Regions from separate parts of the Streptomyces sp. NPDC059456 genome, predicted to be linked through region 1. Evidence: riboswitches for the same ligand, from Rfam matches in the RefSeq annotation. Region 1 holds a riboswitch; the other holds the start of a gene.
The links. A riboswitch is a leader RNA that binds a small molecule or an ion and turns the genes downstream of it on or off. The one in region 1 is predicted to bind thiamine pyrophosphate.
Positions count from the first base shown of each region.

Region 2: another riboswitch for thiamine pyrophosphate. It lies ahead of ACFXA3_RS11450 (thiamine ABC transporter substrate binding subunit); the one in region 1 lies ahead of thiC (phosphomethylpyrimidine synthase ThiC).

Region 1 is NZ_JBHYVA010000094.1:8,187-13,194, forward strand. Features, by position in the region: gene ACFXA3_RS11605 (IclR family transcriptional regulator) at 1-417, shown strand, start outside; gene ACFXA3_RS11610 (SsgA family sporulation/cell division regulator) at 515-964, shown strand; gene ACFXA3_RS11615 (YibE/F family protein) at 1,015-2,439, opposite strand; TPP riboswitch at 2,521-2,664, shown strand; gene thiC (phosphomethylpyrimidine synthase ThiC) at 2,659-4,443, shown strand; gene ACFXA3_RS11625 (aldo/keto reductase) at 4,563-5,008, shown strand, end outside.
Region 2 is NZ_JBHYVA010000092.1:11,147-16,154, forward strand. Features, by position in the region: gene ACFXA3_RS11440 (ABC transporter ATP-binding protein) at 1-790, opposite strand, end outside; gene ACFXA3_RS11445 (ABC transporter permease) at 790-2,406, opposite strand; gene ACFXA3_RS11450 (thiamine ABC transporter substrate binding subunit) at 2,466-3,563, opposite strand; TPP riboswitch at 3,648-3,757, opposite strand; gene rlmN (23S rRNA (adenine(2503)-C(2))-methyltransferase RlmN) at 3,816-4,931, opposite strand.

The DNA.
Region 1 (5,008 bases):
GTCGGCGTCTCGGACACTCCGGCCAGCCCCGCGGTCGAGGAGTGGGCCGATTTCCGTGCGACCGGCCACGCGCACGCCATCGGGCAGTGCCTGCTGGCCCAGCTCGACGAGAAGACGCGCAGGGACTATTACGACCGGCACCCCGTCGAGGCGGTCACCCAGTACACCGTCAGGGACCAGCGTGCCCTGGAAACCCGGATCGGCTCTCTCGGACGCATGGAGCCGGTTACGGAGCGTCAGGAATATGCGCTGGGCACGGTCTGTGCCGCCATCCCCATCACTGCAGGCGATACCGCCGCAACCATGGCGATTTCCCTCCCTTTGCACCAGGAGGAACGATTGCTTTATGTGGTCAATCGGCTACGGAGTGAAGTAGGCGCGCTGTTGAGCACCCTCTCGTTCTCTATCAGTATCTGAAAACTCACTCCTTGTGATCTGCAAGCGCTTCCACCACCCTTGTCAAGAGGGCCCTGGGGGATCATTCCTGGCCACTTCCACTACAGCGGGGTAGTCCATGCGCGAGTCGGTACAGGCAGAGGTCATGATGAGCTTCCTCGTTTCCGAGGAGCTCTCGTTCCGGATCCCGGTGGAACTCCGGTACGACACCCGTGACCCCTACGCAGTGCGGCTGACCTTCCACCTTCCCGGAGACGCGCCCGTGACCTGGGCGTTCGGCCGCGAACTCCTCCTCGACGGGATCAACAAGCCGTGCGGTGACGGCGATGTGCACATCGCCCCCACCGATCCCGACGAGCTGTCCGACGTCCACATCAGGCTCCAGGTCGGTTCCGACCGGGCGCTGTTCCGTGCCGGCGCGGCGCCTCTCGTCGCGTTCCTCGACCGCACCGACCGGCTTGTTCCGCTCGGTCAGGAGCGCAACCTCGGCGACTTCGAGGAGAACCTCGACGAGGCACTGGACCGGATCCTGGCCGAGGCGCGGCAGAACGAGCAGAACGCGGGCTGAGCGGACCGGCCGAGCCGAGCCGCCCCGGGCCCCCGAGCCACCCGGGTCGCTCAGCGCTTGCGCCGCCGCCCCCGGCCTCCGCGGACCGGCCCCGAGGCCCCCGCCGCGGCCGGGGATCCCGGCCGGTCGGCCGATACCACCAGCGCGGCGAGCGCCGTGGTCACCGGCACCGAGGCCACCAGGCCGATCGACCCGACGAGGGTCCGTACGATCTCCTCCGCCACCAGCTCGCTGTTGGCCACCGAACCCATGCTGCTGTTCGCGATCGAGAACAGCAGCAGCAGGGGAAGCGCGGCGCCCGCGTAGGCCAGGACCAGGGTGTTGACCACCGAGGCGATGTGGTCACGGCCGATGCGGATGGCCGCGCGGTACAGGGCGCGGGGGCCCATCGTCGAGTCGGCCTGGTGGAGTTCCCAGACCGCCGACGTCTGTGTGACCGTTACGTCGTCGAGCACGCCGAGCGATCCGATGATCACGCCTGCAAGCAGCAGACCGCTCATGTCGATGTCCGGGTAGAGCCCGTGGATCAGGCCGGTGTTGTCGTCGGTGTTGCCGCTGAGGAACGCCCAGTCGACGAAGACGGTTCCGAGCAGGCCGATCAACAGCAGCGAGACGAGCGTGCCCAGGACGGCGACGGATGTGCGGGCGCTCAGGCCGTGGCACATGTAGAGCGCGATGAGCATGATGGCGCTCGCGCCGACGACGGCGACGACCAGCGGGTTGGAGCCCTGCAGGATCGCCGGGAGGATGAACAGGGTCAGCACGCCGAAGCTGACGACCAGCGCGATCAGCGCGAACAGGCCGCGCATCCGGCCGACGACGACCACCGCCACCGCGAAGATGCCGGCCAGCACGGCCAGGGGCAGCTTGCGGTTCACGTCGACCACGGAGTACTGCAGGTCCCGCGGCGCGTCCGGCGCGTACGCGACGACCACCTCCTGGCCGTCCTTCAACTGCCGCGGCGCGCCCGGCTGGACGATCTCGAAGAAGGTGCGGCCCTTGTCGGATCCGGTGCCGACCTCGATCGTGGCCTTCTTGCACTCGCCGGTCTGCGCGGCCTTGGCCTCGCGGCCCTCGGGGGCGGTGGGGTTGCTCGTGGGCGGCACCTGCGAGGCGTTCACCGACTTGCAGTCGACCTGTTCGAGCGCGACCACCCGGCCCTGCTGGGTCTGCCTGTCGAAGCCCACCCCGGAGCGCTCGTGGGCGGGGGCGCCACCCGGCCAGAGCACCACCAGGCCGACGAAGACGGCGGCGGCGAAGGGGATCAGCACCGCCGCGATGACCTTGCGCAGGTGCTTCGAGACGGGAGCCGCCGGCCCGTGGCCGTGCGAGTGGCCGTGGGAGTGCCCCTGGGCGGGAGCGTGGTCATGCCCGGGGGAGTGCGCCTGAGCGGGACCGTGGTCATGTCCGTGGCCCGTGTGCGCGTGGTCGTCGTGACCCGTGGGCTGGGTGGGCGTGGTGGGGGGCTGCGGCATGGACGTCACCGGCCGATCATCGCAAGAGTTGAGGGGGCCCACTGTTCAGCACGCCACAGATGACGCTAGCGTGGGGGCACCTTTGCACAACGCGGGAGCTCGGAGCACCGGGCTGAGAGGGCGCTGATCACCGTACGCAGCACACATGCGGACGGGAAGAGGCTGCGTCGACCGCCGAACCTGTTACCGGGTAATGCCGGCGTAGGGAGATCAGGTCTCATGACCATTCAGGATGCACGCACGCCTGCCGTCAGCCAGGACGCCGACGGCACCGAGCGCCAGCCGGGCTGGCACAAGGGCTATGTGGCGGGCTCCCGCCCCGACATCCGGGTGCCGGTCCGCCAGGTCCACCTCACCAACGGCAAGGACGTGACGCTCTACGACACGTCCGGGCCGTACACCGACCCGCAGATCGAGACCGACGTGCGGCGCGGGCTGGCGCCGCTGCGCGAGAACTGGATCATCGGCCGCGGCGACACCGAGGAGTACGCCGGCCGCCCCGTGCGTCCCGAGGACGACGGCATCAAGCACACCTCGCCGCGCGGTGGCCTCAAGAACCTCGACGCGGTCTTCCCGGGCCGCCCGCGCCAGCCCCGTCGTGGCCGCGGCGGCGCCGCGGTCACGCAGCTCGCGTACGCCCGCCGTGGTGAGATCACCCCGGAGATGGAGTACGTCGCGATCCGCGAGAACGTCTCCCCCGAGGTCGTGCGCGAGGAGATCGCCGCAGGTCGCGCGGTGCTTCCGGCGAACGTGAACCACCCGGAGATCGAGCCGATGATCATCGGTAAGCGGTTCCTGGTGAAGGTCAACGCCAACATCGGCAACTCCGCCGTCACTTCCTCCATCGAGGAAGAGGTCGACAAGATGACCTGGGCGACCAAGTGGGGCGCCGACACGGTCATGGACCTCTCGACGGGCCGCAACATCCACACCACCCGCGAGTGGGTGCTGCGCAACTCCCCCGTGCCGATCGGCACCGTGCCGCTCTACCAGGCACTGGAGAAGGTCGACGGCCGCGCCGAGGACCTGACCTGGGAGATCTACAAGGACACGGTCATCGAGCAGGCCGAGCAGGGCGTGGACTACATGACGGTCCACGCCGGCGTGCTGCTGCCGTACGTGCCGCTGACCGCCCGCCGCAAGACCGGCATCGTCTCGCGCGGCGGCTCGATCATGGCCGCCTGGTGCCTGGCGCACCACAAGGAGAACTTCCTCTACACGAACTTCGAGGAGCTCTGCGAGATCCTCGCGACGTACGACGTCACGTACTCGCTGGGCGACGGCCTGCGTCCCGGCTCGATCGCGGACGCCAACGACGCCGCGCAGTTCGCCGAGCTGAAGACCCTGGGCGAGCTGAACACGATCGCCAAGCGGCACAACGTGCAGACCATGATCGAGGGCCCCGGGCACGTCCCGATGCACAAGATCAAGGAGAACATCGACCTCCAGCAGGAGATCTGCGAGGAGGCGCCGTTCTACACGCTCGGCCCGCTGACCACGGACGTCGCCCCGGCGTACGACCACATCACCTCCGGCATCGGCGCCGCGATGATCGCCTGGTGGGGCACCGCGATGCTCTGCTACGTCACGCCGAAGGAGCACCTAGGCCTGCCCAACCGCGACGACGTGAAGACCGGCGTCATCACCTACAAGATCGCCGCTCACGCGGCGGACCTGGCCAAGGGCCACCCGGGCGCCCAGGAGTGGGACGACGCCCTGTCGGACGCGCGGTTCGAGTTCCGCTGGGAGGACCAGTTCAACCTGGCCCTCGACCCGGACACGGCCCGCGAGTTCCACGACGAGACGCTCCCGGCGGAGCCGGCCAAGACCGCGCACTTCTGCTCCATGTGCGGTCCGAAGTTCTGCTCGATGAAGATCTCCCAGGACATCCGCCGTGAGCACGGCGGTGACCTGAAGGCCGATGAGATCGAGGCGGGCATGGCGGAGAAGTCCGCCGAGTTCGCGGCGAGCGGCAACCGGGTGTACCTGCCCCTGGCGGACTGACCCGACCGCTGAGGCGGCCGTTGCTCCGGGGAGCGGGAGGGGACTCCCCGGAGCGGCGGCCGGCACGGAAACGCTTGCGCTGGAGCACGCTCCAGCTCATACAGTGCGGGCCCATGACCATGAGATACCGCAGTCTGGGCCGTACCGGCATGGAAGTCAGTGCGCACTGCCTCGGCACGATGATGTTCGGAGCGGTGGGGAACCCGGACCACCAGGAGTGCGTGCGGATCATCCACGCCGCGCTCGATCAGGGGATCAACTTCGTCGACACCGCGGACATGTACTCCGCCGGGGAGTCCGAGCAGATCGTAGGCAAGGCGCTCAAGGGCCGGCGCGACGATGTCGTGCTCGCCACGAAGGTCCACTTCCAGATGGGGGAGGGACGCAACCGCAGCGGGAACTCGCGGCGGTGGATCGTGCGGGCGGTGGAGGACAGCCTGCGGCGGCTGGGCACCGAATGGATCGACCTTTACCAGGTGCACCGGCCCGACCACACGACGGACGTCGAGGAGACCCTCTCGGTCCTCGGTGACCTGGTGCGGGCCGGCAAGATCCGGTCCTTCGG
Region 2 (5,008 bases), on a different contig from region 1:
CGGGGGACCCGGCCGGCACCGGCACCTTGCCCCATGCCGTCGCCGCGGCCCCTCCCGCCACGGTCGCCGGGATCACGTTCTCGAAGCCGAGGAAGCGCGCCACGAACTCCGAGGCCGGCCGCTGCCAGACCTCCAGCGGGGTCCCGGCCTGCGCGATCCGCCCGTCCCGCATCACCACCACCCGGTCGGCCAGGGCGAAGGCCTCGCCCTGGTCGTGGGTGACGGCCAGGACCGTGGTCCCGAGCCGGGAGAACAGCTCCCGCAGCTCCACCACCAGCCGCTCGCGCAATCCCCGGTCCAGCTGGCCCAGCGGCTCGTCCAGCATCAGCAGCCGCGGCGAGGGGGCCAGGGCCCGGGCCAGCGCGACCCGCTGCTGCTCACCGCCCGACAGCGAGGCCACCGAGCGGCCCTGGGCCCCGGGGAGCCCGACCAGGTCCAGCAACTGCGCGACCTGCGCCTCGTACGCACCCCGGGCAGAACCCCGTACGCGCAGCCCGAAAGCGACGTTCCCGGCCACGTCCCGGTGCGGGAACAGCTGGTGGTCCTGGAACATCAGGCCGACCCCGCGCCGGTGCACGGGCACCCGCGCCTGATCGGCCCCGCCCAGCAGGACCCGTCCGGCCGAGACCGGCTGGAGCCCGGCCACCACCCGCAGCAGCGTGGACTTTCCGCTGCCGCTCGGCCCGAGCACACAGACGACCTCGTGCTCGGCCACCTCCAGGTCCACCGCGTCGACGACGGCACGCTCGCCGAAGCGGACCGACACCCCGGCCAGTTCGAGCAACGTCATCAGAACTCTCCCGAGGTCTTGTCGGGGCGCAGCCGCTCCAGCAGCAACAGGGCCGCCGCGCACACCAGCATCAGAATCGTGCTCAGGGCCATGGCCTGCCCGTAGTTCATCTCGCCGGCGCGCCCCAGCAGCCGGGCGACGGCCACCGGCAGCGTCGGGCGGTCGGGCCGGGCGATGAACACCGTCGCGCCGAACTCCCCGAGCGAGACGGCGAAGGCGAACCCCGCGGCGATCAGCAGCGCCCGCCGCACCAGCGGCAGGTCCACCTCCCGCCAGGCCCGCAGCGGGGACGCCCCGAGCACGGCGGCGGCCTCGCGCAGCCGCCCGTCCACCGCGCGCAGCACCGGCAGCATGGTCCGTACGACGAACGGCACGCCCACCAGCGCCTGCGCGAGCGGCACCAGGATCCACGAGGTCCGCAGGTCCAGCGGCGGCTCGTCCAGGGTGATCAGGAACCCGAAGCCGACGGTCACCGCCGACACCCCGAGCGGAAGCATCAGCAGCGCGTCGAACCCGCGCACGAAGCGGCCCCCGCGCCGGGTCAGTGCCGCGGCCGCGAGCCCCCCGATCAGCAGGGCGATGGCGGTGGCGGCGAGCGCGTACTGCAGCGAGTTCCAGATGGCCTCCAGCGGGGGCACCAGAAACGTTCCGCCGCCCGCGCCCGCGTCCTGGAGCGCCCGGTAGAAGCCGAACCCGTAGCCGCCGGGCGCGTCGAGGGAGCGCTCCACCAGGACCAGCAGCGGGGCCACGATCAGCAGCGCCACCGTGAGCAGCACCCCGCCGAGCAGGGCGCGCTGCCCCGGCCCGCTCGGCCGGTGCGCGGTCCGCGCCGGGTCCACGAGCCGCAGGGCGCCCTCGCGCCGGCGCACGGTCCAGGCGTGGACGGCGAGGATCAGGCCGACCGCGACGAACTGCACCATCGTCAGGACGGCGGCCGTCGACAGGTCCAGCAGCTGTGCGGTCTGCCGGTAGACCTCCACCTCCAGGGTGGCGTACGAGGGTCCGCCGAGGATCTGCACGACGCCGAAGGAGGTGAACGTGAACAGGAACACCATCAGCGCGGCCGCGGCCACCGCCGGGCCGAGCGCGGGCAGCGTCACCCGCCGCCAGGCGGCGAACCGCCCGGCGCCCAGCACCCGGGCGGCCTCCTCCTGGCGCGGGTCCAGCTGCGCCCAGAGCCCGCCGACCGTCCGTACGACGACGGCGTAGTTGAAGAAGACGTGCGCGAGCAGGATCGCCCACACGGTGGTGTCCAGCCGGACGCCCCACAGCTCGTCCAGCACTCCGCCCCGCCCGACCAGCGCCAGGAAGGCGGTGCCGACCACCACGGTCGGCAGCACGAACGGGACCGTGACCACCGCCCGCAGCAGCTGCTTGCCGGGGAACTCGAAGCGCGCGAAGACGTACGCGCCGGGGAGTGCGATCAGCAGCGTGAGCGCCGTGGACGCGCACGCCTGCCAGGTGGTGAACCAGAGCACGTCGGCGATGTCCGGCCGGGTCAGCACCTCGCCGATCCGGCCGAACTGCCAGCCCTCGTCGGTCTTGATCCCGCGGCCGACGATCGCGGCCACGGGGTAGGCGAAGAACAGCGCGAAGAAGGCGAGCGGCACGGCCATCAGGGCGAGCCTGACGGCCGTGGCGCGCACGCCCTCCTTCACGGGAGTGCTCTCGCGTCCTACTTCACGACGAGCGAGGACCATGCCTTGACCCACTGCTCACGGTTCTTGGCGATGGTCTCCGGAGCGACGGTCTCCGGCTTCTCGATGACCACGCCGTGCTTCGTGAACAGCTCCGGCAGCTGCGCGTCCTTGGTCACCGGGTTCACGAACATCTGGAGCGGCATGTCCTCCTGGAACTTCTTGCCCACCAGGAAGTCGAGGAGCGCCTTGCCGCCCTCCTCGTTCTTCGCGCCCTTGAGCAGGCCCGCGAACTCGACCTGGCGGAAGCAGGTTCCGGTGGAGACGCCCGTGGGGGCCTCGGCCGGCTGCGGCTCGCCGTAGAGGACCTCGGCCGGCGGGCTGGAGGCGTAGGAGACGACCAGCGGGCGGTCGCCCTTGGCCTTCTTGCCGCCCGCGGATCCCGAGAAGCGCTCGTTGTAGGCCTGCTCCCAGCCGTCGACGACCTCGACGCCGTTGGCCTTGAGCTTGGTCCAGTAGTCCTTCCAGCCCTCGTCGCCGTACTTGCCGACGGAGGCGAGGAGGAAGCCGAGGCCCGGCGAGGACGTCGCCGCGTTCTCGGTGACCAGCAGGTTCTTGTACTCCGGCTTGATCAGGTCGTCGAGCGTCTGCGGCGGGGCGATCTTCTTGTCGGCGAAGTACGCCTTGTCGTAGTTGACGCAGATGTCGCCGGAGTCGATGGGGGTGACCCGGTGCTGCTGGTCGAGCACGTACTCGGGCTTCACGTCGGCCAGGCCCTTGACCTCGTACGGCGTGAAGATGCCGTTGTCGAGGGCGCGCGAGAGCAGCGTGTTGTCCACGCCGAAGAAGACGTCGCCGCGCGGGGAGCCCTTGGTGAGGATCTCCTGGTTGAGGGCGGCGCCCGCGTCCCCGGACTTCAGGACCTTGACGGTGTAGCCGCTCTGCTGCTCGAACTCCTTGAGGACCGTGTCGGTCACGTTGAAGGAGTCGTGGGAGACCAGCGTGACGGTCTTGGACTTCGGGGACCCGCTCGCGGCGGAGCCCTCGTCCTTCTTGGCGCCGCCGCACGCGGCCAGCGTGCTCACGCCGACGGCTGCGGCCAGCGCCGCACCCGCGATCTTCCTGGTGGTGCTCACGGAACATTCCTCCTGGGATGACCAGGAGAAGACGCGGCCCTGCCCGGCGCTCAGCGCGAGCGGTCGCCGGGCAGGGCGCAACAGCTTGAGTGATGACCGAACTTCCTACCCCGAATGACCGGGGCGAGGTTCAGAGGGTCTGCGGATGACGGTTACCGCACTCTCAGCGCTGTGGCGCTCCCCTGTCGGAATATGCAATTGGTTCGGCCACAGGGTACCCCGTGGCCGAATCCGTCCCGCGAAAACCGCAGGCTAGCGCTCCGAGGCCGCCAGCTGGCCGCAGGCACCGTCGATCTCCTGGCCCCGGGTGTCACGGACGGTCACCGGCACGCCGTGGCGGGCGATGGCCTCCACGAAGGCCTTCTCGTCCTCGGGGCGCGAAGCGGTCCACTTGGAGCCCGGCGTCGGGTTCAGCGGGATCAGGTTGACGTGGACGCGCTTGCCCTTGAGGAGGCGGCCGAGGAGGTCGCCGCGCCAGGCCTGGTCGTTGATGTCGCGGATCAGGGCGTACTCGATGGAGATCCGGCGGCCGGACTTCTCGGCGTACTCCCAGGCCGCGTCGAGGACCTCGCGGACCTTCCAGCGGGTGTTCACGGGGACGAGGGTGTCGCGCAGCTCGTCGTCGGGGGCGTGCAGCGAGACCGCGAGGCGGCACTTGAAGCCCTCGTCGGCGAACCGCAGCATCGCCGGGACCAGGCCGACGGTGGAGACGGTGATGCCGCGCTGCGACAGGCCCAGGCCGTCGGGCTCGGGGTCGGTGAGGCGGCGGATGGCGCCGACGACCCGCTTGTAGTTGGCGAGGGGCTCGCCCATGCCCATGAAGACGATGTTGGACAGCCGGGCCGGTCCGCCGGGGACCTCGCCGTCGCGCAGCGCGCGCATGCCGTCGACGATCTGGTGGACGATCTCGGCGGTGGACAGGTTGCGGTCCAGGCCCGCCTGGCCGGTGGCGCAGAACGGGCAGTTCATGCCGCAGCCGGCCTGCGAGGAGATGCACATGGTGACCCGGTCGGGGTAGCGCATCAGCACGGACTCGACGAGCGTGCCGTCGTGCAGCTTCCACAGGGTCTTGCGGGTGGTGTCGTCGTCGCACGAGATGTGCCGGATGACGTTCATCAGCTCGGGCAGCAGCTCCTCCCGGAGCTTCTCCCGGGAGGCCGCCGGAATGTCGGTCCACTCGGCCGGGTCGTGCGCGTACCGGGCGAAGTAGTGCTGCGAGAGCTGCTTGGCGCGGAACGGCTTCTCACCGATCGCGGCCACGGCTTCCCGGCGTTCCTCGGGCGTGAGGTCGGCAAGGTGCCGCGGCGGCTTCTTGGCTCCGCGGGGTGCAACGAAGGTGAGCTCTCCCGGAACAGGACGGGGGGCCATGAGTGGTACTCCTCAAGTCTGGCGAACCAGCGGCGGGCGACCTCCGCGCACGGTCCATCCCCGCAGACACGGGGAGA